DNA from 4 places in the Priestia sp. GS2 genome. Region 3 is predicted to be linked to each of the others. Evidence: riboswitches for the same ligand, from Rfam matches in the RefSeq annotation. Region 3 holds a riboswitch; each other region holds the start of a gene.

Region 1 (3,676 bases), 780 kb from region 3:
TAAAATAATGGTTTCGTTAGCTAATGTCCCACTCGCTAACTTTGTGATACCAAATACGAGTAAAAGCGTTAAGAAGCCAGATACAATTCCAATAATCGGTAGCGTATAGGTATGCATGCCAAATAGCTGCCAGTTAAAAAAGATAGCAAGCACTGTGCCAAGAGTAGCTCCAGATGATACTCCGATTGTATAAGGGTCTGCTAACGAGTTTCGAAGCAACCCTTGAAAAGCTGCTCCGGCGATGGCAAGAGCTGCTCCAACTAAAAAAGCAACGACCACGCGCGGAAATCGAATTTCCCAAATAATGAGTTCCATGTTACTCGGGCCATGATATAAAGTTAATCCAGATATATTTTGAACAATAATTTTAATAACGTCCGTAACGGTTAGAGACACCGTGCCTATAAAAACACCCGTAATCACGGTAGTTAAAACAAGGATTATACTAAAGAAATAAAATAAGACAGTTTTGTTTACGATTTTTTTCATTTTACATCAACTCCCTCTATTCAAAACCGAGGGCCGGGATGTTAATCTTTTGTAAAGAATCTCTTACAGATAGCACGCCCAACCGTTTTATCTTGAATTGCTTTTATACTCACTCATAATTTTATAAATTTTTTTCATATCAATTGCTTTTCGAACGTGTGCAGCCAACTTTTGAAAAGACTCTGCCTTTCGTTCCCTGCTATTAAATGTTGTCTTAATCGGATCTAATCCTTTTTGCCGGCGAATATCGTTTAAATACGCGCGTCGAAAGCTATCATTATGAAAAATGTCGTGTACGTATGTACCAATTATGCGAGTGAAAGTCACCCCTTCTTTTATACCGTTTAGCTCCGCAAAATGTGAAATTGGCTCCGTAGACGTTGTTTCGCCCATATGAATTTCATATCCTTCAATTTGATAGAGCTGATTGCGCAAAATAGCATGTCCTGATACTCGTTTTGTTCGCTTCTTTGTTTTCATTACGGTATGAATAGGTAAAAGACCTAGCCCTTTAATCGATTTTTGGGCTGATTCCACTTCATTCGGGTCAGTTATCACTTCACCTAAAATTTGATATCCACCGCAGATTCCAGCAATGTTTACCTTATTTTTCATCGCCAAAACAGCTTCTGCTAATCCTGTTTCATGCAAGTACTTTGCGTCTTCCAACGTGTTCTTACTGCCAGGAAAAACGATTAAATCAGGTGTTCCAAGCTGAGAAGGCTTTGTCACAAGCCTTACGTGGCAATCATCCTCAAAACGAATGGGATCTAAATCTGTAAAATTCGACATGCGAGGATATGAAATAACGGCAACATCAAGTTCTTTAGCTGGATTTGGAAGTGTCGGATACGTAGTTAAAGCCAGTGAATCTTCTGCATCAATTTCCACATCATCCAGATAAGGAACCACACCTAAAACAGGAAGTCCCGTATATTCTTCAAACCAATCAAGCCCCGGCTGCAACAGCGATAAATCACCTCGAAACTTATTAATAACCACTCCTGCTATTTTAGATTTATGCTCTTTGGAAAGCAGCTGAATGGTTCCTACTAAGCTAGCAAAAACCCCACCTTTATCAATATCTCCTACTAAGATAACGGGAGATTGTGCAATATCAGCTACTCGCATATTAACAAGTTCACGATCGTTTAAGTTAATTTCAGCAGGACTTCCTGCTCCTTCTATAACAACACACTCGTATTCAGAAGCAAGCTCTTCATACGCTTTGGTAATAATCCTGCGCCCTGTTTCAAAGAAGTCTTTTCTATACTCATACGCATACATATTTTGTAAAGGAACACCATGAACGACGATTTGAGCCTCATACTCTCTTGTTGGCTTGATTAAAATTGGGTTCATATTGGTTGTCGCTTCCACTCCTGCAGCTTCAGCTTGAATTCCCTGAGCACGGCCAATTTCTTTTCCGTCTTTTGTGATATAAGAGTTGAGTGCCATATTTTGTGATTTAAATGGCGCTGTTTTGAAACCATCTTCTGCAAAAATCCGACAAAAAGCAGTTGTAAGTAAGCTTTTTCCAGCGTCGGAATGCGTTCCTTGAACCATAAGAGGAAGTGCTTTTTTCATCTTCATCACGCCTTTCATAGCAAAAAGCCTTGGCTAAAGACCAAGGCTTCATGACAACATCTTCATTCTTTGGATGTGCACGTCACCTATTTTCCCCGCCGAAAAATAAGAGTTAATGTTTAAAAGCAGGTCTCCTGGCTTGTGCTTCACTTTACTTCTGCACCTTCCTAGCTTATTGCTAGCGGTTAATTGCAGGTTCATCCACACTCACAGTAGCGGGGGCTGCATCGGATTTCCACCGATTTCCCTATTATCCTTAAACGAATAAGGCACTTTTAAAACATAATCGTTTATAAGTATTGTTTACGAAGCTGTTCTTGTAGGTTCTTTGTTCTTGACTGTGTCAATATACTTGCAGTTACAAAAACCAATAATGATAGAACAACGGGAAGCACAACTGTATGCATGCCAAATGGGTTAGGAGCATAGGTGTGAATAAAGATATACGTTAAAAGCCCCGTCACCATCCCCGAAATTGCTCCGTATTTATTTCCTTTTGCCCAATATAATCCTAACACAATTGGCCAAATAAATACTGCTTCAAGTCCACCAAATGAAAATAAGTTAAACCAAATGAGTAGATCAGGTGGATTAATAGCAAATAGAAACACTAAGATTCCAATAATCATGGTTGTTAGGAAGCTCCATCTTTTCACCTGCTGCTCTTTTGCTTTTGGATTAACGTAATTTAAATATAAGTCTTTTACAATAGCAGAGCTAATAATTAATAAAATAGAATCAACCGTTGACATAATCGCTGCCATTGGTGCAGCAAGTACAATTCCAGCTAACCAAGGTGGTAATACTTTAAGGGTTAGCGTTGGCATCACGGTATCTCCTACTTCAATTCCAGGAATTACGGCACGAGCAAATACACCAATAAGGTGCATTCCTAACATGATTACACCAACTACCACCGTACCGATAAGCATTGCTTGATGCATCGCTTTCGAATTTTTATACGACATCGCTCGAACGGCTACCTGTGGCAGTCCCACAACTCCTACTCCAACTAAAATCCAGAATGATGACACGTAAAGAGGTGTTAATGAACGGTCAGCTCCGTACGGACTTACAAGGTTTGGATTTTCGTTAACTAAATCTTTTATGATTGCTTCGATACCACCGCCAGCATAAACAGTAGCAATTAGCAAAATAATCGTTCCAACAAGCATTACAATTCCCTGCAGAGCATCGGTTAATACAACAGCACGAAACCCACCAATTGATACATAAACAAGGACGGTGACTGCAAAGATAACAAGTGCACTTTTGTATGAAATTCCGACAAATCCTTCAATTAATCTAGCCCCTCCAACCCACTGAGCAGCTAATGACGCAAATAAAAAAAGGACAATACTTACAGCAGAAACAATGACCACGGTATTGCTTTCATATCGTTTTTTCAGAAAATCAACAAGCGTAACGGCATTCATCTTTCGCGAAACAATGGCAAACTTTTTACCAAGAGTTGTGAGAACAAAATAACCTGTCACAACTTGAATCACAGACAACAATACCCAGGCAAGTCCAATTTGATAAGCGGTACCAGGACCACCAATAAAACTGCTTGCACTTCCATACGTTGCCACCATTGTCA
Region 2 (3,676 bases), on a different contig from region 3:
GAAGTGTTAAATCAAGCGTACTATGATAGTGGTCAGCTTCGTTCTAAGTTGAAGCTACTTGATTTCAACGGAGAAGAAGCGGTGAAAACGGAGCGCTTTGTGAATGTTTTACATAACGATCAGTTTAAGCCGTTTATTAAAGATGCGATTGATTATGGTATTTTTCGCTACGAAAAAGAGTTTGGTAAACGAGATTACGGCGTACCGCACTTAAAGCTGTATGAACAGTACACGATGATGGACCCAGCTTTACTATCAAACTATCGGAAAACGCACAGCTCGTTTCGTGGTTCTGGCTTATTAACAAGTGAGAAAGAATTCTTCTTGTTTATTGATCTTCATAAGGAAGAAGACATTAAAGAAAGCATTAACTATCAGGATAAGTTTATCGACAAGCGCACGTTCCACTGGCAAACGCCAAACAGTACGACCCAAAAATCTGAGCGAGGAAAGAATATCATTTTTAACAAAGATAGAGGTATTCATCTGCATCTGTTTGTACGAAAGTATCGTAAAATTGATGAAAAAACTGAGCCGTTTATTTATATCGGAAAAGGAAATACGGTTGAGTACCACGGAGAAAAGCCAATTACGGTCATTTTAGAATTAGAAAATGAAATTCCAGCACTTTTGTATACAGAGTTTACGGAAAGAGTATAGCCTTCTCATCATGAGAAGGCTATTTCTTTTCTACTAACAATTCAACCGCCGGAACATCAGCTGGTGCCCAGACAAGTGAATGAAGATTTTCTTTGTTTAACCAAACAAGCTTCGCATGCTCAGTAGGCTGCGGTGTACCTTCAGCAATTTCAGCTTTAATGGCAATAAGCTCAATGATAAACGTATCGTATTCATGCGTATGCTCGTTATGTAATTCGGTTGCTTTGATTTTACAGTGCAGCTCTTCTTCAATTTCTCTCACAATCGCAGAGTAGATGTCTTCGCCTTCTTCTACTTTTCCACCAGGAAATTCCCACATGTTCGGTAGAGACATGTCGTTTGAGCGAAGAGCACATAGCACTTCATTTTGATCATTTTCAATAACGGCCGCAACGACCTTTATTTTTTTCTTCACGGTTCATTCTCCTTACAGCTGTTTTGTTTCATCATAACATAGGAGAGTAGGAGATTATAAGATCGGAATTGATAGGTAGGTTTCATTTACTCGTTCTTACATTAACAACAAGCCATACAATTTGAATCACAAGCGGAATGACAAAGGCAAGCACTAACACAATAAAGGATAATAGTTTAATCTCAGGGGTTTGAATGGCACCCGCTCCGTCCACTTTTCGCGTCCATACCATAATAGTGCCTAAAACAAATAGCATGGCCCAAAAACAGTTTGTAATCCACCAGGAAATCCATCGTTTTTTCATGAAATCGCTCCTTTCATCTTTGGCATAAAGCAAATTTACTTTTAAGTTTTTCCTTTATTATACAGGATTTATTATCCAATAATTAACAAAAACAATCTTTCTATATTTTATTTATGCTTTTGCCAGAGAGGTTATAAATGGATTTATAAGATAAGTGCTTTGAAAAATGAAGTGTTGTACAGTGTTAGCTAAGTGAAATGAAAATAAAAATTGTAAAAATTTATAAAATTTGATATGTTTAAAGTGAATTTAATATCGGTGTAGAAACAGGTGTAGGTGAAAGGTATCTTTTATCTGCTTAAAAGGGAAGTTCGGTTGGAGTCCGGCGCTGTCCCGCAACTGTATTTGGGAGCGATTCGAAAAACGCCACTGTTTTCATGGAAATGAAGATGGGAAGGTTCGAAGAGTGATGATCATAAGCCAGGAGACCTGCCTGTTTTAGCATGCATCAATACCTACGCGGATAGGGGGTGTTAAGTGCGAAGTGACAAACATGTTTTAAAAATGATTTAAATACATGTTTATTTGAGTATTGTCTCGCAGCTTAACAACTTCTTTGAGAAGTTGTTTTTTTATTGTTTTTTTACAGGGTACGCGTGATGGAGGTGAGCAGCTGTGGATGGATCAGTTGAGTATTTTGTGAATTACTTTAAAGCGAGCATTATGAATAACGTAGTGGCAGAGAACCCTTGTACACTTTCAGACTATTATCAGGAGTTAAGAGATTGCGTGGTAGACGAGAGGGGGGATGCTGAAAAGAAGGCTCTTTTTTTACACAATATTGAAAAGGCTTACAAAATAGTAGGTGAAGAGATATTTGGAATGGAGGAAAAGAGATATGGAGACTGAAGCGAGGTTTTTTCCAGGACTTGAAGGGGTTGTAGCTACTGAAACAAAAATTTCATTTCTCGATACCCAGCAAGGGAAAATTATTATTCAAGGATATGACCTGATTGAGCTATCAAAATCAAAGAGCTATCTTGATATGATCTATCTTTTACTAGAAGAAAGGCTCCCCAATAATAACGAGAAGAAATTAGTGGAAGAATTTTTAAAAGGAACGTATGACATTCCAGATGAACTGTTGGATGTCTTCCGCTTACTCCCTAACGGCACGCATCCAATGGATGGATTGCGAACAGGAATTTCGTTTCTTTCTGGCTTTGATACGAGGCTTGATGACCGCTCGCTATCAGTAAATAAAAGCCGTGCTTACAAGTTGTTAGGTAAAGTGCCTGCGATTGTGGCCAACAGCTACCGGTTAATTGAGAAGAAAGAACCTATTCGTCCCCTTAAAGAGTTATCGTATAGCGCAAATTTCTTTTATATGATCACCGGAAAGAAGCCATCGTCTCTGGAAGAGCAAATCTTTGATCGTTCACTTGTTTTATACAGTGAGCATGAGATGCCAAACTCAACGTTTACGGCGAGAGTCATTTCTTCTACTCAGTCTGATTTATACGGAGCGTTGACAGGAGCGGTTGCTTCTTTAAAAGGAAACCTGCATGGAGGAGCTAATGAAGCGGTAATGGAAATGCTTTTAGAAGCTGGTACTGTGGATAAATTTGAAGAGCTGCTGGCCGCTAAGCTTTATAAAAAAGAGCGTATCATGGGATTTGGACATCGCGTGTATATGAACAAGATTGATCCGCGCGCTTTAATGATGAAAGAGTCTCTCAAACAGCTATGCGACCTGCAAAGAGATGATCGTCTTTATCGCATGTGCGAGGCGGGCGAGGAACTTATGAAGCGTGAAAAAGGTCTTTATCCAAACTTAGATTACTACGCAGCACCTGTTTATTGGATGCTTGGTATTCCTATTTCACTTTATACACCAATCTTTTTTAGTGCTAGAACGGTCGGATTGTGTGCGCACGTTATTGAGCAACATGAACATAATCGACTTTTTAGACCGCGCGTACAGTATGTGGGCGAGCGCCGCTTTTAACAATTTGGGGTTGTTCACGGCCGCTCACCGAATGGATATTTTGGCGAATACCCATTTCTATCATAAATAAATTTGAGTAGAAAGGAAAGATGCACATGTTGAAAACGAATGAGCAAGTCAAAGCGGATGTTTTGTTAGAGGAAATTGCAGATTATGTTCTTCATAAAGAGATTAAGAGTTTAGAAGCGTTCCAAACCGCTCGTTATGTGTTGCTTGATACGCTTGGGTGCGGGATGCTGGCGCTTAGTTATCCAGAGTGCACAAAGCTTCTCGGCCCAGTTGTTCCAGGGACGGTTGTTCCAAATGGCAGCCGGGTGCCGGGCACGTCATTTGAGTTAGATCCAATTCG
Region 3 (3,676 bases):
TGGTATCTTCACTACAACATGGTGTCCAGATTGTAAACGCCTTGACATGTTCATTGATGAAATTATTGAAGAAAATCAAGATAAAGCTTGGTTTGAAGTCGATAAAGATGAATTTGAAGAACTTTCTGCAGCAAATAATGTAATGGGAATTCCATCGCTTCTTGTCTATAAAAATGGTGAAAAAATTGCACATCTTCACAGTGCAAACGCAAAAACACCTGAAGCAGTGCGTGAGTTTTTAAGCTCAATCTAATTTGAAAGCTACTTGTTTATATGAGCAAGTAGCTTTTATTGTATAGAGTTTTGAACCCGATTATTAGATGAAAAACAAGCTTGTAGAATACGAACGTATGTTTTATAATTCTTGTATGGAAATAAAAGGTGATACGGAGGGGGTTTGAATGTACATAACAGTAGAAGACTTTATTAAAGAATGGAACCGGGAAGCCCTGCTTACTCAAAAAGTTTTAGAAGGTCTAACTGATCAAGCGTTAACTCAAAAGGTGTATGCAGAAGGCCGCACTCTAGGAAGAATTGTATGGCACTTTACAACAAATATTCCAGACTATTTGGTTCATTTTGGGGTGGAAATAGCTAAGCTAGAAAATGCTGAACATATGCCCTCCTGTGCTAAAGAGTTTGCGGAAACTTTCAATAAAATCAGCTTACAGGTAGCAAAAGCGATTAGCCAGCAGTGGACAGATGAAACATTAAAAGAAGTACAAACAGCCTTTGGGCGACAAGAGACGAATGCTCAAATCTTAATGGGATTGATTAAGCATATTATCCATCATCGTGGACAAGTTACGGTTCTTATACGTCAAGCTGGGCTTGAACCTTTTGGTGTATACGGTCCCACAAAAGAAGGATGGGAAGGTAGAGGCGTTGAAAATCCTCCTCTTTAAAGATAATTGGGCTATAAAAAAAGAGTCTTTTTAAAGACTCCAATGACTTACCCCTAAATTTTCAGCCTATCATAACCATACAATAGCAAAAGCATCTATGCCTTACTATTACTTTGATAGAACTTCTGACCTGAAATGTATGAACGTTATGTTGATTTTCTATTTCCATTTTGAATGGAGTGCGTTATACTAAGACAGGTGAATAATCGTGAAGCAATAAGGTCTCAATTTTAACATTGAGTGAAAAGGGAAGTTTGGTGCAAGTCCAACGCGGTCCCGCCACTGTAAACGTTAGATGTCTAAAGATGCCACTGTTTGAAAAATGGGAAGGCTTAGTACATCATATACGTAAGTCAGGAGACCTGCCTTATTGTCAACTGTGAAACCTTCGAGGAGAGGGGAAGCAGGGTATTTGACGTACATAAACAGTGCGAAAGTCATTCGCATCATTTAACGTTACCTGCTTTACTTTCGATTGAAAGTAAAGTTTTTTTATGTGTGCTGAGCGACTTCATAACCGATACATAAATAGGAGGGGTTATCTAAATGAAAAAGTGGTTATCATCTGTTATTGTTGCGATGTTCCTTGTTGTTCTTGCAGCCTGTGGCGCAACTGATGAAGGAAGCAAACAAACAGAACAAACAAAGCAAACAGAAGAGCAAGCTGTTACGGTTAAAGATGCAAGAGGAGAAGAAGTAACGGTTGAACAAGCACCTAAGAAAATTGTTTCTCTTATGCCAAGTAACACGGAAATCGTTTATGAGTTAGGTCTTGAAAAGGAATTAGTTGGCGTAACGAGCAACGATGATTATCCTGCAAGCGTGAAAGAAAAAGAACAGGTAGGGGATATGAATATCAACGCGGAAAAAGTTATTTCATTGAATCCAGACCTAGTGTTAGCTCACGGTTCGAGCATGGGAATGTCGGATGAAGTTTTCAAGCAGATTGAAAGTGCAGGTATTCCGCTATTCGTTGTAAACGATGCAACGGATTTTAATACCGTGTATGAAACAATTGAAAACATCGGGAAGCTAACGAATAAAGTAGAAGAAGCAGATAACACGGTGAACGAAATGAAAGCTGCTGTTTCAGAAATTGAAGAAAAAGCGAAAGAAATTAAAGATGAAGATCGTAAGAAAGTATGGGTAGAAGTTTCACCTGCACCTGAGATTTATACAACTGGTAAAGGTACTTTTATGGATGAAATGATTAAAACAATCGGAGCAGAAAACGTAGCTGGAAATGAAGAAGGTTGGGTAAAACTTTCGGAAGAGAAAGTGGTTGAGCTAAACCCAGATACAATTGTTACAACCTATGATGGGGACGCAAAAGAAATTAAAAGCCGTCCAGCATGGAGTGATATTACAGCTGTAAAAGAAAATCAAATTGTAAACGTTGATTCTAATAAAACAAATCGACCTGGACCACGAATTGTAGAAGGGTTAGAAGAGTTCGCAAAAGCCGTATATCCTGAGGTGTATAATTAATCGAGAAAAGGACCATATTCCAATTCAAAAAGGAATTGGTCCTTTTTTATCGTTACGTCTTCAGCAGGATGATGAATTATTAATGATGAAAACAAGTACACCGTTTAAAGCTTACAATTCAGGTGTGCTAGGAGACGGCATGATTGAGACCAATGTTTTTTATAATCGCTTTGTAAATAAATACTACCGTGCTGATTCACCAGCCGAAGAATATAGAGCATTTTTAAAAGAAAAAAGCTTCGTTTATGATAAAGTAGTAGGGTTAATGACGGCTGTTTATTTGCGCAATAAATCGGTTTATACATATTGTAAAGACGGTCTGACAATCTCATCCATTATTACTGCCGGGGTTGGTAATGCTGTGGATTTGACGAGTGATGATATTACTCCATTTTCTTCAAAGCCTGGGACAATTAATATGTTCATATTCATTGACGGAAAGTTAACGGATGCTGCGTTTTTACAGTTATTTATTGCAGCAACAGAAGTGAAAACCCGAATGCTGTATGAGTTAGGAGTGCAAGATCCAAACACACAGACACTTGCGACAGGGACATCTACGGATAGCGTTTGTATTGCTGCGAGCCAAAAAGGTAGCTTGTATGAGTACGGCGGATCTATGACGGTTCTGGGACAAGCGGTAGGAAAGCTCGTTAAACTAAGTTTACTTGAAACAATTCAAAAAAGGTGATGTGTATGGAATTTCAACAATTAATTGTAGCGCATTTGTTAGCAATCTCACTAGCGCTTGTATTAGATGCTATTATCGGAGATCCTGTAAATTGGCCACATCCCGTCAGGTGGTTTGGAAGCTGGATTTCTTTTGTTGATAAGCGTTTAAATCAAGGTAAGTTTCAACGAATGAATGGTTTGTTTCTTGTATTAAGCATGGTAGTGTGGTGTTTTATACTACCTTTAATTCTTTTAACTGCCCTATACGAAACCTCATACTGGATTGGAATTATAGTTGAAGGAGTGGTAATTGCTACAACAATTTCAACAAGGTCTTTGGGAGAAGCTGCCTATAAAGTAGCACACCCTTTACAAAAAGGTGACTTACAGGAAGCACGCTTTCAAGTGGGGATGATTGTGGGAAGAGATACTGATCAGCTTGATGAAAGCGAAATTGCTAGAGCAACAGTTGAAACAGTGGCGGAGAATACCAGTGATGGCATTACAGCTCCTTTGTTTTTTGCTTTTTTCTTAGGTGGAGCGGGTGCTTTTTTTTATCGAAGTATTAATACGTGTGATTCAATGGTTGGCTATAAAAATCCTATGTATGA
Region 4 (3,676 bases), 2.1 Mb from region 3:
AAATAACGGGTTAATTCATGTGCCAAAAGAACCTGGTATTGGCTATCAGATTGATAGAGTGTTTTTAAATAAAGTTTCCACCTATCAAAAAATATATGAGTGATATAAATCCACTTTAAAAGTGGATTTTTTTATTGGGATTTCTTCTGAAGAGCCTGCTTTCTTATCGTTTATATAAAAGCTATCTATCAGGTGAAAAAAAGTTTGATTAAATTTCACAAATCAAATAGTATAACCAATCCGAAAAAACATGTTATGATGGAATAGTTTGATGAAAAATGAAGCTGTTTATAATAGCTAGTTGCTAATACATAACAAAACTTTTAAAAATTTCTTTTTTATATGTATGCAAGAAACCTTATTAAATAAAGGCGTAGAAGGGTATGTCAAGTAAGGGAAGGGAAAATGAGCGGAAATTTATTTTGAAAAAAATATTGTAGTTCTGTAAGTTGTCCCTTATAATGTGTTTATAACACAACATCTTGTTTTTAATTAAAACTTCATATACTATATTTTGTGTTTTCCAGTAAAAAAGGTGTCTGATAAAAGACTTAAAAGGGAATTTGGTGCAAATCCAAAACTGTCCCCGCAACTGTGAATGCTGATGAAATAAGGAATAGCCACTGTGAATAACAATCATGGGAAGGCCTTAGAGTAAAGCGAAGCATAAGTCAGGAGACCTGCCTTTTTTATGACGTTTTATCTTCTTCGGGAGGTGAGAGGATAGAGCGAGGATTGAGAAAAGACATTTCGTCTTCTTTTATCTTCGTTCTATTCGCTCACTGCGTCAGGTGAGCGATTTTTTTATGCTGGAGAAAAAGGAGGAACTTATTCTTATGATTAATACAACAGATTTAAATAAACTTGAAAAAGTAAATTATGATATGAAATTACTTGGTGAAAAATTTCCACAACTTGATTTTTCAGGGTATGAGGAAAAGGTAGTGGAAACAGTTGCTGCGAAAGAGAATATGACGGATGAAAAAATAGCAAACGTGTTTATTTTAGCAGCACTTGAGCGAATTTCTATGGATGAGCCGGATTGGACATATGTAGCAGCTCATATCTACTTACAAGAGCTATATCGCAAAGCTGCAGTTAATAGAAAATATGATCAAGGTGAAAGATATGGATTATTTTACCAACTAATTAAAGAACTTACAGACATCGGGATTTATAATAAACAGCTTCTGGATACATACTCTGTGGAGGAAATCAATGAGCTAGGCTTAGCCATTGATTATACAAAAGATAGCTTATTTACGTATATTGGTCTGTTAACATTAGCTGACCGATACTTAGCAACATCACATGATAAGCGTGTATATGAGCTACCACAGGAACGCTTTTTAATTATTGCTATGACGCTGATGGCAAATGAAAAGAAAGAAAATCGCTTAGCGTTGGTAAAAGAGTCATACTGGGCACTTTCTAATCTTTATATGACAGTAGCAACACCGACATTAGCAAACGCAGGGAAAAGCTATGGACAGCTATCAAGCTGTTTCATTGATACGGTCGATGATAGTTTACGAGGTATCTATGATAGCAATACGGACTTAGCAACATTGAGTAAAAACGGTGGTGGGATTGGCGTGTATCTGGGTCATATCCGTAGCCGAGGCAGCGATATAAAAGGGTTTAAAGGTGTATCATCAGGAACAATTCCTTGGATGAAACAGCTTAATAACACAGCTGTTAGTGTTGATCAACTAGGCCAACGCCAAGGGGCGATTGCTGTATATTTAGACGTGTGGCACAAGGATATTTTTTCTTTCTTAGATGCACGTTTAAACAATGGAGACGAGCGTCAGCGTACACATGACTTATTTACTGGCGTTTGCCTGCCTGATTTATTTATGGAAGCCGTTGAAAAACGTGAAGACTGGTATTTGTTCGATCCGCATGAAGTTCGTACGGTAATGGGGTATTCACTAGAAGACTTCTATGATGAAGAAGAAGGCAGCGGCTCCTTTAGAAATCGTTATCGTGAATGCATTGAAAATGAAGCTCTATCAAGAGAAAAAGTGCCTGCGATTGAAATTTTTAAACGAATTATGATTTCACAATTAGAAACAGGAACACCATATATGTTCTATCGTGATACAGTAAACCGCGCTAACCAAAACCGTCATGAAGGCATGATTTATTGCAGTAATTTATGTACAGAAATTACGCAAAATCAAAGCATGACAACAGTAGTTGAAGAAGTTACCGAAGACGGAAAAATTGTTATTACAAAACAACCAGGTGACTTTGTAGTTTGTAATTTATCGTCTATTAACTTAGCGCGTGCAGTAACGGAAAATGTGCTTGAACGCCTTGTACCTATTCAAGTTCGCATGTTAGATAACGTAATTGAACTGAATAATCTACCAGTTTTACAGGCAAAACTAACAAACCAGCGCTATCGTGCTATCGGCTTGGGTACGTTTGGGTGGAACCATCTATTAGCTCTACAAAAGATTGCTTGGGAAACAGAAGAAGCGGTTCAATATTGCGATGAGCTGTATGAAAAAATTGCTTACCTAACGATTCAATCAAGCATGGAGCTTGCAGAAGAAAAAGGAGCGTACCCTCTATTTGAAGGGTCTGATTGGGAAACAGGAGCTTATTTTACAACACGTGGTTACAACAGTAGTCAGTGGAATGACCTACAGGCGCTTGTAAAAGAAAAAGGAATTCGAAACGGATATTTAATGGCTGTGGCTCCAAATTCATCTACTTCTATTATTGCTGGATCTACTGCGAGTATTGACCCGATCTTCCGTAAGTTCTATTCAGAAGAGAAGAAAAACTATAAAATTCCGGTTACAGCTCCGGATTTGTCACCGGAAACCAATTGGTATTATAAGTCTGTTTATTTAATTGACCAACATTGGAGCATTAAGCAAAACGCAAAGCGTCAGCGTCATATTGACCAATCTATCTCGTTTAACATTTATGTTCAAAATGATATTCGTGCAAAAGACTTACTAGATTTGCACATGACTGCATGGAAAGAAAAGTTAAAAACAACGTATTATGTTCGCTCTACGTCTAGCGAAGTAATTGATGAGTGTGAAAGCTGCCATAGCTAAGAAAGGAGCCGATTTTGTTGACGAACAGTCTAAAGAAACGTGAGATTATGAATGAAAATGCCCCGAACCGCTCAACGGGGATTATTAATGGTGAAACCTCAAACATTTTAAATTGGGATGATGTCCGATTTTCGTGGGCGTTTCCAAAGTATAAACGCATGTTAGCTAATTTCTGGACGCCGTTTGAAATTAATATGGGACAGGACATCAAGCAGTTTCCGCAGCTTACAGCGGATGAGCAGGAGAGCTTTTTAAAGATTATTGGTCTGTTGGCTTTATTAGACAGCATTCAGTCAGATTATGCGAGTAAAGTGGCTGATTATGTTACAGATTCTTCAATCAATGCGCTGATGATTATTTTAGCTCAGCAGGAAGTTGTTCATAATCACTCTTATTCATATGTATTATCGAGCTTAGTGCCAAAAGCTAAGCAAGATGAAGTATTTGAATATTGGCGTACGGATGAAAAACTTCGTGCACGCAATGACTTTGTAACAAATGGTTATAAAGCATTTGCCGAAGATGCAACGGTTGAAAACTTTTTAAAGTCCATTGTATATGATGTTATTTTAGAAGGCCTGTTTTTCTATAGTGGC

Evidence for each region. Region 3 has a riboswitch for cobalamin ahead of V2145_RS11215 (ABC transporter substrate-binding protein). Riboswitches for the same ligand answer to the same signal wherever they lie in the genome.
Region 1: it holds a riboswitch for cobalamin, as region 3 does, so the genes downstream of both, V2145_RS07135 (cobyric acid synthase) here and V2145_RS11215 (ABC transporter substrate-binding protein) in region 3, are expected to answer to the same signal.
Region 2: it holds a riboswitch for cobalamin, as region 3 does, so the genes downstream of both, V2145_RS19680 (hypothetical protein) here and V2145_RS11215 (ABC transporter substrate-binding protein) in region 3, are expected to answer to the same signal.
Region 4: it holds a riboswitch for cobalamin, as region 3 does, so the genes downstream of both, V2145_RS00350 (ribonucleoside-diphosphate reductase subunit alpha) here and V2145_RS11215 (ABC transporter substrate-binding protein) in region 3, are expected to answer to the same signal.

What each region holds. Positions count from the first base shown of each region.
Region 1 covers NZ_JAZGJX010000001.1:1,373,266-1,376,941, reverse strand. Annotated here, with positions in the region: gene V2145_RS07140 (FecCD family ABC transporter permease) at 1-489, opposite strand, end outside; gene V2145_RS07135 (cobyric acid synthase) at 577-2,076, opposite strand; cobalamin riboswitch at 2,184-2,368, opposite strand; gene panF (sodium/pantothenate symporter) at 2,367-3,676, opposite strand, start outside.
Region 2 covers NZ_JAZGJX010000002.1:71,286-74,961, reverse strand. Annotated here, with positions in the region: gene V2145_RS19695 (DEAD/DEAH box helicase) at 1-660, shown strand, start outside; gene V2145_RS19690 ((deoxy)nucleoside triphosphate pyrophosphohydrolase) at 680-1,075, opposite strand; gene V2145_RS19685 (DUF3923 family protein) at 1,158-1,379, opposite strand; cobalamin riboswitch at 1,631-1,830, shown strand; gene V2145_RS19680 (hypothetical protein) at 1,995-2,228, shown strand; gene mmgD (citrate synthase) at 2,218-3,327, shown strand; gene V2145_RS19670 (bifunctional 2-methylcitrate dehydratase/aconitate hydratase) at 3,423-3,676, shown strand, end outside.
Region 3 covers NZ_JAZGJX010000001.1:2,152,168-2,155,843, reverse strand. Annotated here, with positions in the region: gene V2145_RS11225 (thioredoxin family protein) at 1-253, shown strand, start outside; gene V2145_RS11220 (DinB family protein) at 402-905, shown strand; cobalamin riboswitch at 1,108-1,289, shown strand; gene V2145_RS11215 (ABC transporter substrate-binding protein) at 1,452-2,393, shown strand; gene V2145_RS11210 (adenosylcobinamide amidohydrolase) at 2,476-3,084, shown strand; gene cbiB (adenosylcobinamide-phosphate synthase CbiB) at 3,090-3,676, shown strand, end outside.
Region 4 covers NZ_JAZGJX010000001.1:60,632-64,307, forward strand. Annotated here, with positions in the region: gene menC (o-succinylbenzoate synthase) at 1-103, shown strand, start outside; cobalamin riboswitch at 517-702, shown strand; gene V2145_RS00350 (ribonucleoside-diphosphate reductase subunit alpha) at 885-3,080, shown strand; gene V2145_RS00355 (ribonucleotide-diphosphate reductase subunit beta) at 3,098-3,676, shown strand, end outside.